Regions from separate parts of the Vibrio sp. R10-SF1-ISO8 genome, predicted to be linked through region 2. Evidence: predicted binding sites of a transcription regulator. Region 2 holds the regulator's gene; each other region holds the start of a gene.
The links. The regulator CRP, encoded in region 2, controls carbon source genes, mostly activating them, when cyclic AMP is high. The targets are predictions, from matches to a motif close to TGTGANNNNNNTCACA.
Positions count from the first base shown of each region.

Region 1 (3,962 bases), on a different contig from region 2:
GCTTGGTCTTTAGCGTCTTTACCAACTAGAGCTTCAGCGATTTCGCCGTTTACAGCTTCAACAGCTTTAAGAACACCTTTACCTAGGAAACGAGCTTTGTCGCCGTCACGTAGCTCAAGAGCTTCACGTGAACCAGTTGATGCGCCAGATGGAGCAGCAGCCATACCTACGAAACCGCCTTCTAGGTGTACTTCAGCTTCTACAGTTGGGTTACCACGTGAATCGATGATTTCACGACCTAGAACTTTAACGATCTTAGACATTGAATGTTTCCTTCTCGTTGAATATATAATGTCAAAATTAAGGGCAGCAGCACTACTAACGCTACTGCCCGTATCCTTTACTTCTCTAATTCGTCGCGTTGGTATTCACCAGCCGCTTTCACGAAACCTGCAAACAGTGGGTGACCGTCGCGAGGTGTTGAAGTGAACTCTGGGTGGAATTGAGCCGCTACAAACCATGGGTGAGCTGGGTTCTCAATTACTTCAACCAGTTTCTTGTCAGCAGATAGACCAGAAACTTTCAGGCCTGCTTTTTCAATCTGTGGACGTAGGTTGTTGTTCACTTCGTAACGGTGACGGTGACGTTCGTGGATTGTCGCGCTACCGTATAGTTCACGCGCTTTCGTCCCTTTCTCAAGGTGACATAGCTGTGAACCAAGACGCATTGTACCGCCTAGGTCAGACTTCTCAGTACGCTCTTCAACGTTACCATCGCCGTCTACCCACTCAGTAATCAGACCAACTACAGGGTATTTAGTCTCTTTGTTAAATTCTGTTGAGTGTGCACCTTCCATACCCGCAACGTTACGCGCGTATTCGATCAGTGCCACTTGCATACCTAGACAAATACCTAGGTAAGGTACTTTGTTTTCACGAGCGTATTTAGCCGCAAGGATCTTACCTTCTACGCCACGGTCACCGAAGCCACCTGGTACTAAGATAGCGTCTAGACCTTCTAGCGCTTCATTACCTTTGCTTTCTACATCTTGTGAATCAACGTACTTAATCTTAACGCTTAGACGATTCTTAAGACCTGCGTGCTTAAGTGCTTCGTTTACTGATTTGTAAGCATCTGGTAGTTCGATGTACTTACCAACCATACCGATAGTCACTTCACCCGTTGGGTTCGCTTCTTCGTAGATTACCTGTTCCCATTCTGACAGATCTGCTTCAGGAGCAGTAATGCCGAAACGAGAACATACTAGGTCGTCTAAACCTTGAGATTTGATTAGTTGAGGGATCTTGTAGATTGAATCTACGTCCTTCATAGAGATAACCGCTTTTTCTTGTACGTTACAGAAAAGAGCGATCTTCTTACGTTCATTCGCTGGGATCATGCGATCAGAGCGACAAACAAGAATATCTGGCTGGATACCGATAGAAAGCAGCTCTTTTACAGAGTGCTGAGTCGGTTTAGTTTTCACTTCGCCCGCTGCTGCTAGGTAAGGAACCAGTGTTAGGTGCATGAACATTGCGCGTTCACGGCCTAGCTCTACTGCTAGCTGACGAATGGCTTCCATAAATGGCAGAGATTCGATATCACCTACCGTACCGCCCACTTCAACGATAGCAACATCATGACCTTCAGAACCTGCGATTACGCGGTCTTTGATAGAGTTAGTGATGTGAGGGATAACCTGAATCGTTGCACCTAGGTAATCACCACGACGCTCTTTAGCTAGAACGTCTGAGTAAACACGACCTGCAGTGAAGTTGTTACGCTTAGTCATTTTGGTGCGGATGAAACGCTCGTAGTGACCAAGGTCTAGGTCAGTTTCAGCGCCATCTTCAGTGACGAACACCTCACCGTGTTGAGTCGGGCTCATCGTGCCTGGATCAACGTTGATGTAAGGGTCAAGCTTCATCATAGTCACTTTAAGACCACGAGCTTCTAAAATAGCTGCAAGCGATGCTGCTGCAATACCTTTACCTAGAGAGGATACAACCCCGCCAGTAACAAAAATGTAATTTGTCGTCATGTTTAACCTGAAATTGGTTGAATGAGGGAAAATGGATTTCTTCTGGACGGGATATAAATATACCAGAAGCCCTTAACCGCCACAACGTGAAATCTATCACACTGCAATTTTTTATTTTTTGCTTCAAATCAAATTCGAGTAACGGATTAGTTGCCACTACCTTTATCTACTTCTAGCGCTTTTACTCTGTCCCAAAACGCATCTAACTGATCTAAATCGTAATCTGTTAGCTGTTTGCCTTGCTCTGCGACCATGGCTTCGACACCTTTAAATCGTTTAGCAAACTTTCGGTTGGCTTTACTCAGCGCGACCTCTGGGTCTTTTCCTAAATGACGCGATAAGTTGACCGTTGCAAACAGCAGGTCTCCGAGCTCAAGTTCAATTTTTTCTTCATCAGGAGCGACTTGCAGTGCCTCTTCCATTACCTCTTCAATCTCTTCCTGAACCTTACCGACTACCGGGCCAAGCGAGTCCCAATCAAACCCATATTTAGCGCATTTCTTTTGCATCTTTGTGGCACGAGATAACGCAGGTAGAGAATTTGGTATTGAGTCTAGAATACTTTGTTCTTTTTTGCCTACTTGAGCTTTTTCTTTTGCTTTTTCTGCTTCCCAGTTGGCATTGATCTGCTCATCTGACTCAAACTCGACATCAGAGAAAACATGCGGATGACGACGAGTCAGCTTCTCATTGACGGTTTCAACCACTTCCGAGAAATCAAACAGCTGCTGCTCTTTAGCCAGTTGACTGTAGAAGATAACTTGAAAGAGCAGATCCCCAAGCTCTTCTTTTAGGTTTGACCAATCGCGATTTTGAATCGCATCAACAACTTCATAGGTCTCTTCAATGGTGTGAGGAACAATAGTGTCGAAACTTTGTTTTAGATCCCAAGGACAACCACTTTCTGGGTCACGAAGCTGCGCCATAATCTGTTCTAACTGTTCAATCGGGTGACTCATATTCCTTCTTCCTTTAAATCTTCTGTCTAAAGAACTTTCATTCAAATAAAAAGGTGAGCAGTACAAACCACTCACCTTTCATTTTTATCTGTCATCCTCACGAATGAAACTGAACAAGTTGGGAGTATCTAATCACTTGAAGAGATTCCCTATCACGTTCGTCCCTCTCTATAGGGAATGACGATGTTTGTTTTTTTACTAAGTAGTTGGTTATTCTAGCAAGGCAGTAAACTTATGAGACTCCTGAGCATAGCTTGCCTATGTGATGGAGCGATATAAGTGCAACTAACGCCGCTAGAAAGCCAAATACAACGTAAAAATTAGCCTAGGCGCTTGACCGACATAACATCTTTAATCTGCTCAACTCGTTTAGAAACGCGCTGCAGAATCTCAACGTTGGTCACTTCCAAGTCAAAGTCCATGATCGACATTTGAGTACGATAATCAACGCGACTCTTCATACTGGTCACTTTGATCTTCTCGTTAGCAAACAAAGTCGTGATGTCTTTAAGCAGCCCACCGCGTTCCATCGCTTCAACGCGAACGGTTAAGATGTAAGAGCCAACAAAGCCACTGCCCCACACCGTGTCGATAATACGCTCTGGTGCGTGGTGGCGCAGTTCTTCAAGCTGCTCACAGTCTGCTCGGTGTACTGAAATACCGCGACCTTGCGTGATGTAACCTGCGATCTCATCACCTGGGATCGGCTGACAACAACGAGCAAGGTGGGTCATTAAGTTATCGACCCCTTCCACCACAACGGCATCTTTCTTCGGACGACTTTGCGCTGGAGCTTTGCTTTCTGCCTCTTGAAGCTTCTCTAGGGCTTGCTGATCTTCTTCTTCTGCGGTTGGCTTATTGACCAAGGCATTGATGTGGTTGATCACTTGGTTGATACGTAAATCACCACTTCCGATGCCAACGTACAGCTCATCAGTACTGTTGACATTAAAGCGCTTCAACGCATACTGCTCGGCGTCTTTTAAAGTTGCACCAATTTTCTGCAATTCTACTTCGAGAAT
Region 1 covers NZ_JCBDHL010000021.1:42,955-46,916, reverse strand. Annotated here, with positions in the region: gene eno (phosphopyruvate hydratase) at 1-263, opposite strand, end outside; gene pyrG (CTP synthase) at 341-1,981, opposite strand; gene mazG (nucleoside triphosphate pyrophosphohydrolase) at 2,128-2,940, opposite strand; gene relA (GTP diphosphokinase) at 3,261-3,962, opposite strand, start outside.
Region 1: the regulator CRP is predicted to act here: its motif matches at 2,067-2,082, upstream of pyrG (CTP synthase).

Region 2 (3,962 bases):
AACGTCACAGGCTGAAGGCTATCTGATCAAACTTTCTGGACACATTTGGTTGGATGGCCTTTTTTATAATTAAACAGATAACTACTCATTCTCCATTTACGTAAACCACCCCTACAAGGAGGCGTTATGACGCCAGATGTTTTATTCCAACAGTTATGGAATGACTATATTCAACGCTTATGTCCCTCTGCTGAACAAGTCCACCAACTTCTGCAAGAAGACGAAGCGCTGATCAATGACCACATTGCTCTGCGCACTTTCAATGTAGAACCCCTGGGCATTGCGACCCTTGCACAACCATTCTTAGACGTAGGCTACAAGCCATGCGGTGACTATGTGTTTGAAAGCAAGAAGCTTGTTGCCAAACATTATGAGCACCCAGACCCGAAACAGCCAAAAGTGTTCATCAGTGAATTGAAGGTTGAAGAGTGTTCTGCCGAGCTACAAGCTATTGTCGCTAAGCTTGTCGAGCAATTGGACACCAGTAAGCTAAAAGGTCATGAGTTCTTGTATGGCGGTCGTTTGTGGGACATCAGCTTTGCTGACTTTCAGACGTTAGCGAAAGAAAGTGAGTACGCTTCTTGGTTAGCAGCGCATGGTTACGGCGCTAACCACTTTACGGTTAGCGTCAATCAGCTCAACGCGTTTGAAGAAGTAAAAGGTGTCAATGACCACCTACGCGATTCCGGCTTTACCATCAATGAGTTTGGTGGCGAAGTGAAGGGCTCTCCTGATGTGCTGCTAGAGCAATCTTCAACGATGGCGGATAAAGTCGCGGTAACCTTCACTGAAGGTACAGAGATTATCCCTGGCGGTTTCTACGAGTTTGCTAAGCGCTACCCAATGAGCAACGGTGAACTTTATCCAGGATTTGTCGCAGCTTCTGCTGACAAGATCTTCGAGAGTACGAACGGGTAGAGAGTAGATGCGAGATTCGGGCTTCGCCCTGCGAGAGTCGAGATCGGACTTCGTCCTTCGAGAGGTGGGAGCTAGTAGTGAGGCGATAGAGCCTTATGTCTACAAGGTGTTGACAGAACGAGTCCTTAATCAGTCATAATTTTCTCGATTCTCGATTCTCGATTCTCGATTCTCGATTCTCGATTCTCGATTCTCGATTCTCGATTCTCGATTCTCGATTCTCGATTCTCGATTCTCGATTCTCGATTCTCGATTCTCGATTCTCGATTCTCGATTCTCGATTCTCGATTCTCGATTCTCGATAAAAAAGCCACCAATGTCTCCATTGGTGGCTTTTAAAATTTTAGCGGTTAATCGAAATTAACGAGTACCGTAAACCACGATAGTTTTACCGTGTGCAGAAATTAGGTTCTGCTCTTCTAGCATCTTCAAGATACGACCTACTGTCTCACGAGAACAGCCAACGATTTGACCGATTTCTTGACGAGTGATCTTAATCTGCATGCCATCAGGGTGAGTCATCGCATCTGGTTGCTTCGCTAGGTTTAGTAGCGTTTGAGCAATACGGCCAGTTACGTCTAGGAATGCTAGGTCACCTACTTTTTGGCTAGTCACTTGTAGGCGGCTTGCCATTTGCGCAGATAAGCGCATTAGGATGTCTGGGTTCACTTGGATAAGCTGACGGAATTTCTTAAATGAGATTTCCGCAACTTCACAAGGAGATTTAGCACGAACCCATGCTGTACGCTCTTGGTCTTCTTCGAATAGACCAAGTTCACCGATAAAGTCACCTTGGTTTAGGTAAGAAAGGATCATTTCCTTACCTTCTTCGTCTTTAATAAGAACCGCTACTGAACCTTTTACGATGTAGTACAAAGTTTCAGCTTTCTCGCCCGCATGAATTAGCGTGCTTTTTGAAGGGTACTTATGAATATGACAATGTGAAAGAAACCACTCTAATGTTGGGTCGGTTTGAGGTTTACCTAGAACCATAATATCTCACTTCCTCTGCAGGGTACGCTTGCCGCTTTCCATATTTTAGCTAAGCCTTAATCAAGACCTACTAGGATAAGAGCACTTTACAAATGCTGCAAGCCAACTTGTGTTTCGGTAAGAAATAGTATCCTTTTTCGAAAACGATTTCTTGATTTTAATCGGGTACAACTGGGGTTTTAGTACGCAAAACTGTGCACATGATCACGGTATGAAAAGTAATCGTGTTCTAGCTGTGGGTATTAACCAATTTTGCCCGTTTCGATGAGCTGTTGAAGTATCGGTTTAACGATTAGCTCCATGGCAAAACTCATCTTACCGCCAGGGACAACAATCGTGTTATGACGCGACATAAATGCCCCATCAATCATTGCCAGTAGATATGGGTAATCTACGTTTTTAATGCCTCGTAATCGGATAACAACAAAACTCTCATCTAAACTCGGAATGCCTTTGGCGTTAAGCGGGTTAGATGTGTCGACGGTAGGGACACGTTGAAAGTTAATATGAGTACGAGAAAACTGCGGGGTAATGTAGTTCAGGTAGTCATCCATTGAACGGACGATAGAGTCCATCACCGCTTCACGTGAGTGACCACGATCACGGGTATCTCGAACGAATTTCTGAATCCATTCAAGGTTCACGATAGGCACCATGCCAATCAGAAAATCAACATGCTGTGATACGTTAACCTCGCCATCGACAACACCGCCATGTAGACCTTCATAAAACAGGACGTCGGAGTTTTCTGGCAGATCTTGCCAAGGCGTAAAGGTGCCTGGCATTTGGTTGTATGGAACCGCTTCATCGAACGTATGCAGGTAACGGCGGATTTGACCGACGCCTTCTTGACCGTATTTGCGGAAGAACTCTTCAAGTCCATTGAAGTCGTTCGCCTGAGGGCCAAAGTAACTGATATGGCGACCTTGCTCACGTGCCTTACGGATTTCAACATCCATCTCAGGGCGCGTAAAGCGGTGGAAGCTATCGCCTTCAACCCATGCAGGTTTAACGTTCATCATATTGAACATCTTGCGGAAAGCTTCAGAAGTCGTTGTGGTACCAGCTCCAGAGGAACCAGTAACCGCAATAATCGGGTGTTTTGCTGACATGACAAACCTTGTCGTAATCTAATCCTTTAAACGAAAACCACTATAGCACGCTTTAGTGGTCAGTCACTGTATGCGATGCGCTAAAGTACTAAAACTTTCGTTTGAGTTGAATATCAACGGTTTCGTGCAGTTCAGAGAACACAACAACCGCTTCCCCTGATTCCAACTGGGTACGTATTTGATCGACTTTGTCTTGCAGCGAGATCTCGACATCCCCGTAGTCAGTCCCTTCACGCAGGACGAACTCACGAATGAGATTTTCTAGTGTTGCTGGCTCGATTTGTTGCCATGGAACGATCATAAATACCTCTTATTTTATGATTTAGGCCAAGGTGATTGGCTACGCAGAGAGAGCCAAACTTTCATAGTATGCAGGTAGTGCCTCTTCGAGCCAAAACCTCGGTTTTAACGCGCTGCCGGTAACAAAACCAACATGCCCACCTTGTTCAAACAGTCGGTAGTCAATGTTATCAGGCAAGACATATTTTGGAATCACAGCATCGGTCATGAACGGATCGTCTTTCGCATGGATGATCTGTGTGGGTAGAGTGATTTCTTTTAGGCGATGGATGCCCGAGCAGCGCTGATAATAGTCTTCTGCGTCCTTGAAACCATGCAGCGGGGCGGTGATCAGGTCATCAAACTCGTACAGTTTAGTCACGCGCTTGATGTTTTGATAGCTCAATCCAAGCTCCCCTTTCAGCAGTTGATGCTTTTGCAGTGCGCTTTTCTTCAGCGATGATAGGAGATAGTTTTTATACAGCTTGGAAAAGCCTTGTTCGATGCGCTCAGAGCAGGCAGACAGGTCGAGTGGCGCAGACACTATAGTGGCGGCATCAAGCAAAGGATCTTGATTGTATTTAGCGAGGTAGTTGGCCAGCATATTACCGCCAAGAGAAATCCCGACCGCGACTTTGGTTTGTTGTGGGAACAGCGAAT
Region 2 covers NZ_JCBDHL010000016.1:190,303-194,264, forward strand. Annotated here, with positions in the region: gene AC6R00_RS12800 (DUF1338 domain-containing protein) at 127-918, shown strand; gene crp (cAMP-activated global transcriptional regulator CRP) at 1,279-1,911, opposite strand; gene AC6R00_RS12810 (phosphoribulokinase) at 2,154-3,023, opposite strand; gene AC6R00_RS12815 (YheU family protein) at 3,112-3,324, opposite strand; gene AC6R00_RS12820 (hydrolase) at 3,364-3,962, opposite strand, start outside.

Region 3 (3,962 bases), on a different contig from region 2:
CAGCGAAAGTGATGCGTTGGCGGTCCAGTCAACATGGTAAGTGGACTGTTTAAGTAAGTGAGCAATCTGCTCGATAAACTTACCCGCTTTATCGAGTTCACCACGACCAATTGCGATACGTGCCAACATTGAGTAGCTATGTAAGTGCTTACTTGGACTGTGGTCGCCTAGAACATGTAAACCCTTGTAGGCACACTCTTCTGCCTCATCTAAGCGGTTCCAACACCACAGAATTTGCGCTCGGACGCGAAGCAAAAATTCATGCAGAGGCACTTGCTGTAATTGGTGCTCTTCGATCAGTTTGAAGGCATTATCCTGTACCTCATATGCCGCTTGAACATAGCCTTGAGCAATGAGGATTTCACTCTGCTGAAGCATTGCCCACAAGGCCTGATGATAGACTTGGTATTGGCGAGCCAGCTTTTCTGTTTGTTGCATCATAGGTAGGGCGCGGCTTAGATGCCCGAGTACGTGGTTAACTTCACCGACCACTGAGGTTGCAACGATGCGACTGCGATAAACCGTACTGTCTACTTGACTCAGTGCTAGTTCAGCAAGTTCGAGCGCTTTCTCTGGTTCGTCTTGGTTAATCGCAACCTGAGCACGCAGAGCATTGAACTCTCCCTGCTCTTTAGCACTTAATACAATGTTTAGCTGCTGCATCTGCTCATCGGCTTTCGACAATAAGTCACCGACATCGTTATATCTGTGCTGGCTTTGAGCCAACCAAGCTTGCAGCATGCAGAGTTTAGGCTCGCTATAAAGTTGCTCAGAGGTGAGGGTATTGATCGCTTTTTCTAGCGTAATTAGCTCACCGCCGTTAAACATCTTCCAACCATACTGGCTTAAGATATCCGCTGTCAGTTGGCTGTTATTGGCTTCTTGAGCATGACGCAACGCTTGGTGAGGTGAAGAGAGTTTCAACCAAGCTTTTGCTGCTGTTTGATGCAGTTGTTTCTCTTGTTGAGGAATACGCGCAGTACGTTCGTGAGCGAGAAATTCTGCAAACAGGTTGTGGAAGCGATACCAGTTTTGCTCGCCCTCTAGCGGGTGAATAAACAGGCCGAATCGGTTTAGTGACTCAATCATGCTAAGGGCATCTTCACGCTCTGTCAGCTCGCAGACCAACTGATCATTGAAATGATCGAGTACCGAACATTGAAGTAAGAAATGACGCGTTTCTTTGTCGAGAAGATCAAACACCTCTTCAACCAAGTAATCCCATAGATGAGCGTGATTAAACTGAGAGAAAGATTCCGCTGATTGAGCTAAGGTTTTATGCTGGTGCTGGGCTTGCAGAGCGATAAGTTGCAATGCTGACGGCCAACCTTCCACATAGTTTCTTAGATTACTTGCCGTTGCATCGTCAATGCCGTCCGCGACTCGTTGGTTAAAGAATCGAGTGGTCTCTTCCGTATCAAACGCGAGTAACTCGTCGCCAATTTCGATCATCAGATCGCGAACACGAAGGTTAGCGGTGCCAAGTGGTGGAGCTGCTCGGCTGGTTACAACCAAAGTGACGTTATCTGGCATATGTTTGAGGAAGAAGCGCATCGCTTCGTGAATTTCATCTTCTGAAATTAGGTGGTAGTCGTCTAGCACCAAGTAACACTCTTGATGGAAGTTCGACATTTCCGTGAAGACTTCGCCAAACAATGAGTGAAGCGACGAGAATTGACGCTTTTCCGCTAGCTTTTGTGAATTCGGGCAACTGCCATCCGTCGCTTTATTGAGCGCTTGTAGCAGGTAGTTGATGAAGCGGAATGAATCGTTATCGCTCTCATCAATACTGTACCAGCCTACGTGTGACTTATCTGATAGCCATTGGGCGGCCATCGTGGTTTTTCCATAGCCAGCAGGAGATCTAAACAAGACCAGTTTGTAAAATGGAGCTTGTTGAAGAAGGTCTAGTACTCGTGGTCGGACAATCGCATTATGTAAGCGAGCCGGGCGAGTTAATTTCGAAGGAATCCACATCTTTTTGTCCCTATGCCGTGCCCTATATTTAGAGGATCACGTAATTCCAATCAGCTTGGTACGTAATTGAGTAAATATTGTGCAATTAAGCTTATTGGCAAGGATGTTACTTGAGAATAATCGCTACAGTTATTGATCGACGGCGGGTTTTTCGCGTAATTCACATTTTGATGCTAACTACGCCCTATTTTTGTGATTCTTGTCACTTATTGGTGGGGTGAATAATGGGATTTGATCACCCACTTGCACCAAAAAGCATGTAATTTGCATCGTCTAGCAAATCTTATTGTGACCGAGTATGCATATTGTTCAATTGACTATGTTCCTCTACACATATCTTTAATACATCAGTTATAGGTTAAATGCGTTGATGGCGTGATCCCTATCACCAGAGCTCAGACGATGTTGAATTTAAATGAGAGTTAGATCACTGAGCCCTTGGTAATACGCCCTCTACGCCCTTCGTCCTCCTCCCAAATTGCCGTGTTGTGGGAGGATGTTTTGCTGTTCATGTCAATGCACGATATGGCACAGATGGATTAGAACCAATAAGTGAGATTTCTCTAATGAAACCTACGCAACAGAAAAATTTTGATAAAGCGACTTTCCAAGCTGATGTGAAGAAGCACCTTTCAGCAACTTACGCTAAGACTGAAGAGACTGCGACAGCGCGTGAGTGGTATTTAGCTATGGGCAAAGCGCTTGCTGAACTAACAACATTTGACTTGCTTAAAACCGAGCAAGATCCAAAAATCAAAAACGCAAAAAGCGTTAACTACTTATCTCTAGAATTCCTAATTGGTCGTCTGACAGGTAACAACCTAATCAGCATGGGTCTATATGATCAAATCACTGATGCGATGGCTGAACTAGGTCAAAACCTAACGGACCTACTTGAAGAAGAGCGTGATCCTTCACTGGGTAACGGTGGTCTAGGTCGTTTGGCAGCGTGTTTTATGGATTCGTGTGCTGCACAAGAATACCCAACAGTAGGTTACGGCCTACACTACGAATACGGTCTGTTTAAACAATCGTTCGAAGAAGGTCGTCAGCAAGAAGCACCAGACGCATGGCGCGGTGTTGAAGGCTACCCTTGGGAAGTCGCGCGTCCTAAACTTGCGCAAGAAATTGGCTTCTATGGTCATGTCGAAGTAACACATGAGAACGGTAAAGAAGTTCGTAAATGGGTACCGGGTATGAGCGTAAAAGCAATGCCTTGGGATCTACCAATCGTGGGTTACGAGTCAGATACAGTTTACCCACTACGTCTTTGGGAATGTCAGGCAATTGCACCATTCTCACTAGCGAGCTTTAACAACGGCGACTACTTTGAAGCGCAGCACGCTCTTATCGATGCGGGCAATATCACTAAAGTTCTCTACCCGAATGATAACCACGAGAAAGGCAAAACTCTGCGTCTAATGCAGCAGTACTTCCACTCGGCGGCATCGGTACGCGACATTCTACGTCGTCATGAAGAAGCAGGTTTTGCGCTGGCTGATCTTCCTAAGCAAGAAACAATTCAGCTTAACGATACGCACCCAACAATTGCTATCCCAGAGCTAATGCGCATCCTTATCGACGAGAAAGGTCTATCTTGGGATAAAGCGTGGGATATCAGTGCAAATACTTTTGCCTACACTAACCACACGCTACTACCAGAAGCACTAGAAACGTGGCCAGAGTCGCTGATTCAGCGTCTACTACCTCGTCATATGGAAATCATTTTTGAAATCAACCACCGCTTCCTACAAGAAGTACGTAAGATGTGGCCTGGTGATGGTGAGAAGCAAGCGAAGCTGTCTATCATCCAAGAAGGTTTCAACCGCATGGTTCGCATGGCTAACCTTTGTGTTATCGGTTCTTATAAAGTCAACGGTGTAGCAGCGCTTCACTCAGAGCTAGTGAAGAAAGACCTATTCCCTGAGTTTAACGAAATCTTCCCAGGTAAACTGACTAACGTAACAAACGGTGTAACGCCTCGT
Region 3 covers NZ_JCBDHL010000010.1:555,378-559,339, forward strand. Annotated here, with positions in the region: gene malT (HTH-type transcriptional regulator MalT) at 1-1,977, opposite strand, end outside; gene AC6R00_RS08175 (glycogen/starch/alpha-glucan phosphorylase) at 2,544-3,962, shown strand, end outside.
Region 3: the regulator CRP is predicted to act here: its motif matches at 2,394-2,409, upstream of AC6R00_RS08175 (glycogen/starch/alpha-glucan phosphorylase).

Region 4 (3,962 bases), on a different contig from region 2:
AGGGAGCACACCTCGCTGAATCCAGAGTTTACGGTACTCTTTAAACTCATTGATTGCGTTTTCCCACTCATTTTCATCGTTGTTGAGCTTATCTAAACTACCTGCATCGAGAGCAAACATTTCACAAGCCAAGCTTGCTCGTAAGGCGCGATCATTTTCTGGCGTCAGTACCGCTTGCAATAAACGCTGAATATCTTGGGCGACAAGCGAGGTAAACACACTGTCTCGGTTTGATAGATAAACACTCGCAATACCTTGTTTGGCGAGAGCCTCTTTCACCATACGACCTTCATTACCGGTTCGAACCAGTACTGCAATATCTCCCGCCTGAATAGAATGCTCTCCTTTGCCATCTTCAAAGAACGCTTGCTCGTTTTGCGCTGCAGTAAGAATGGTTTGGATTTGATCCGCGGTAGCTTTAGACATCGCCTCTAGGTACTCACCTTTTGGTAATGGCTTCTCGTCGGCATCTTGCAACCAATAAGTGAGCGCGGGTTGCTTTTGACCACCGATAGTCCAAACGCGTTTATCCGCGTTGGGGCTAGAGTCGACAGGCAAGAATGGAATATCTTTATCGTAAATAAACGGGCTCGAAGGCAACTCAAAGATCTGGTTTACCGCACTGACCATATCCGCGCTAGAACGCCAGTTAGTGCCTAGAGTGAAGTGCGACGAAACCTGATTACGCGCTTTGATGTAAGTAAAAATATCTGCGCCACGGAAGCCGTAGATTGCCTGTTTGGGATCGCCGATCATAAACAAACCACATTCAGGGTTGTTCAAATAGATACGGCTAAAAATACTGTATTGAAGGGGGTCGGTATCTTGGAACTCATCAATCATAGCGACCGGATAGAGACTTCGAATCCGCTCTGCAAGTAGCTCAGATTCATCACCATCAATAGCGGCAGAAAGATTAGTCAGCAAGTCATCAAAAGAGAGCCACTGTTTCTGCTGTTTGGCTTTTGCCAACATCTCGCGACAATGTTCAATCGCATGGGCAAGAATGGGCGCTTTAAGACTGATTGGCGCAGCAAGGAAAGCATCAATCGCTTCAAAAACAAGGTGCTGCGGCGCGGTGCCTTTCGGCGTTTTCTCAACCAAGGTATTCTGGGCAAACTTCTCCAGTTTGTCTGGATAGTCATAGCCCGTCGTTTCTGTTGCCGCCCACACATTGACCGCTTCGAGCCAAGTCGGTAAAGACTTTTTGGTGTAACTGCGTTTGTTGACGTCAGAGTCACTAACTAGGGCAAAAAAGTCATCCTGATGCTCTCGCCATAGCGATTTCAATTCATCGATACGCTTTAGATTTTGTTGGTGTAAGTCCGCTAGACTGCCACTCATCGCAGCCACAGACAGGCTCAGTGGCGCACCAGTCAGATAGTTAGTCACATCGCGCAATAAATCAGAGGGGGCATTCCAGATTCGACGCACCTCTCCTGCTAAATTAAGCGGCAGGGGATAGAAATTACGTCGCCAGTAATCGGCAACAATCTGAGCTTTAAGATGACTCTCATCAGTCACAAATTCGTTGTTAAAGCGACTACCTGATTCAAATGCATTTTGGGTTAGCATACGTTGGCAAAAGCCGTGGATGGTATAAACCGCAGCTTCATCCATTTGCCTTTCCGCTTGCAAAAGGATCTCCGCGGCTTGTTTGTGGTCACTGAACTCCGAAACTAATGCATCAATTATTTCATCACCCGATTCAGTTTGCTTTACTCGTTTAAACGCTAAATAAGCTTTGTGAATTTTTTCTCGGATACGCTCTCGTAGCTCAGAAGTCGCAGCTTCAGTAAAGGTCACCACTAAAATCTGGTCGACAGTCAACGGCAGCTGATGTTTGGTCTCGGATGTACCGTGACCGAGAAGCAATCTTAGGTATAAGCCAGCGATAGTAAAGGTTTTACCGGTACCCGCCGATGCCTCAATTAATCGTGCACCGTGCAAGGGAAAAGTCATGGCATTAAGCGGAGTAACCATTGACGTTGCTGTCATAAAATATTTGCCCTTTGTATGAAAACCCGAGATCCAAATGTGATCCAGACTTAAAAACGATTGTTATTAATATAAATCCCTAAAAACTTGGGACTTTATGAGATCTTTCTCACGGCAGGCTTGTTACCTAACCGCTACTATGCGCGCCATGTGTTGAGCAACTCTGAGCTTGTCTAAACAGCCAAGTTGCAACAAACCGACAGAATAATGGTCCCTCTGACCTGTGGCCGTACAGCGAACGCCCTACACTATAATGATTTACTGGCGGCCACCTACTTTCCTTCAACCCGTTTTCCACTAAGCTGATCTATTGCATGTCTTCACTGCTCTTTGCCTCTAGTCGAGGGGTTTGCAGTACCAATGCTGTGATGGTGCGTGCCTGCGCTGCTAAGTTGTCGTTCCAACTTGGCCAGATACGCGAGATGTAAGGGTTATTGCCTTCACCTGCTGCCATAAAACCATCGTTAAATGTATCGGCCATTTTCTTGAATGATTTCTCTTCATCATCCACCCAGTTCCCGCGACTGAATCCCGCTTCAACACCTGCTAATGCAGTTCTCGGGAAATAGCACAAGGGTTCGGTCATGCCTTGATAGAACAAACGAACTAGCTCAGCTAACAAGCTATGAGCGTAGCTGGCATCTGCAATTTCAGGGTAGATAAGATGAACAACCCCTTCCTTGCGATCATAACCAATCATATGGGTGCGCTTACTAATGCCCATCGCCGACATCGCTAGGTGGTCTATCCAAGCAGACAAGTAGTCTTGTGAGCGAATCTTACCGCTGCGAAAACGAATTAAACCCGACTGATAATACTGTGTCAGCCAGCCAGTTAGGTTAATCTTTTTATCCTCACCTAAGACGTCAAATGTCAGCTTTACTTCGAGGTCATTAACTTCGCTGCCACATAAGAAAGTCAGTTTTTCCACCAGCTCCTGCGCCTGAACTCGGTTAGTTTCAAACTCGATATCACCAAATGCGCCAACCGGTAATTTCCCTTGCGCCCGTTGCTGCTTAACAAAGCTTTCAATCACACCCTTGCTATCTTGCCCACCAGAAAGCTGCTGTTTGAATAAGCTATCCAATAAACTGTCGCGCATTTGATAGCTTTCTAAGCCATTAAGTACAAAAGGCTCGTCATCTTCCATTACCGGTAGCGGTGGCTCAAACATCACTTTTAAGCGGCGATTGAAAAAGTATTGCACCGGCAAACGCCAGAAGCGTTGCAACTCAACCAGATCTAGCTCTAACGGGTAGGTCGCATCGAGTAAGTAATCTTGCAGTTGTCGATTAAACTCACCGCTCACCTGGCCTAATCTGTTCACCGCAGGTAACCACTCTTTAGCATAACTTGGATGCTCACCGACAAACGCGGTAGCACTAAACGGCACCATAGAGTGGTGAGTGATAAGTTCTGATAGCAGTTTTTCTCCAGACTCATCACTCGCTAACACCTCGTCTCCATCTAGGCGGTAGTTTTGGTGGCAATACTCCATCAGCTCAGAAACCAGCACCGATGGCACACGCTCTGTATTGTCTTGGATTGAGCGGCCAACATAACTGATGTATAGCGTTTGCTGTGCAGACAGCATGGCCTCTAGGAATAGGTACCTGTCATCATCTCGGCGAGAGCGATCCCCTGGTTTGGTTCGCCCATTCATCAGATCGAAGCCCTCTGGCGGCATAGAACGTGGATAGACACCATCATTCATACCCAGTAAGCAAACCGTTCTGAACGGAATAGAACGCATCGGCATCAAGGTACAGAAGTTCACTTGCCCAGCAAGGAAGCGTTGGCTGATCCGCGTCCCAGACAGCTTGTTGTTCAAATAGGTGGTAATAATCGCCGGAGATAATGACTGCTCGAAAGCAGCGTCAGTCAGTTGCTCTTTTAAATTGGCTAAGGTGTCACGAATCGACTTCAGCGCCGCCTCACCTTCCAGTTCAACACTAAAGAAATCA
Region 4 covers NZ_JCBDHL010000008.1:135,796-139,757, reverse strand. Annotated here, with positions in the region: gene recB (exodeoxyribonuclease V subunit beta) at 1-1,998, opposite strand, end outside; gene recC (exodeoxyribonuclease V subunit gamma) at 2,306-3,962, opposite strand, start outside.
Region 4: the regulator CRP is predicted to act here: its motif matches at 2,097-2,112, upstream of recB (exodeoxyribonuclease V subunit beta).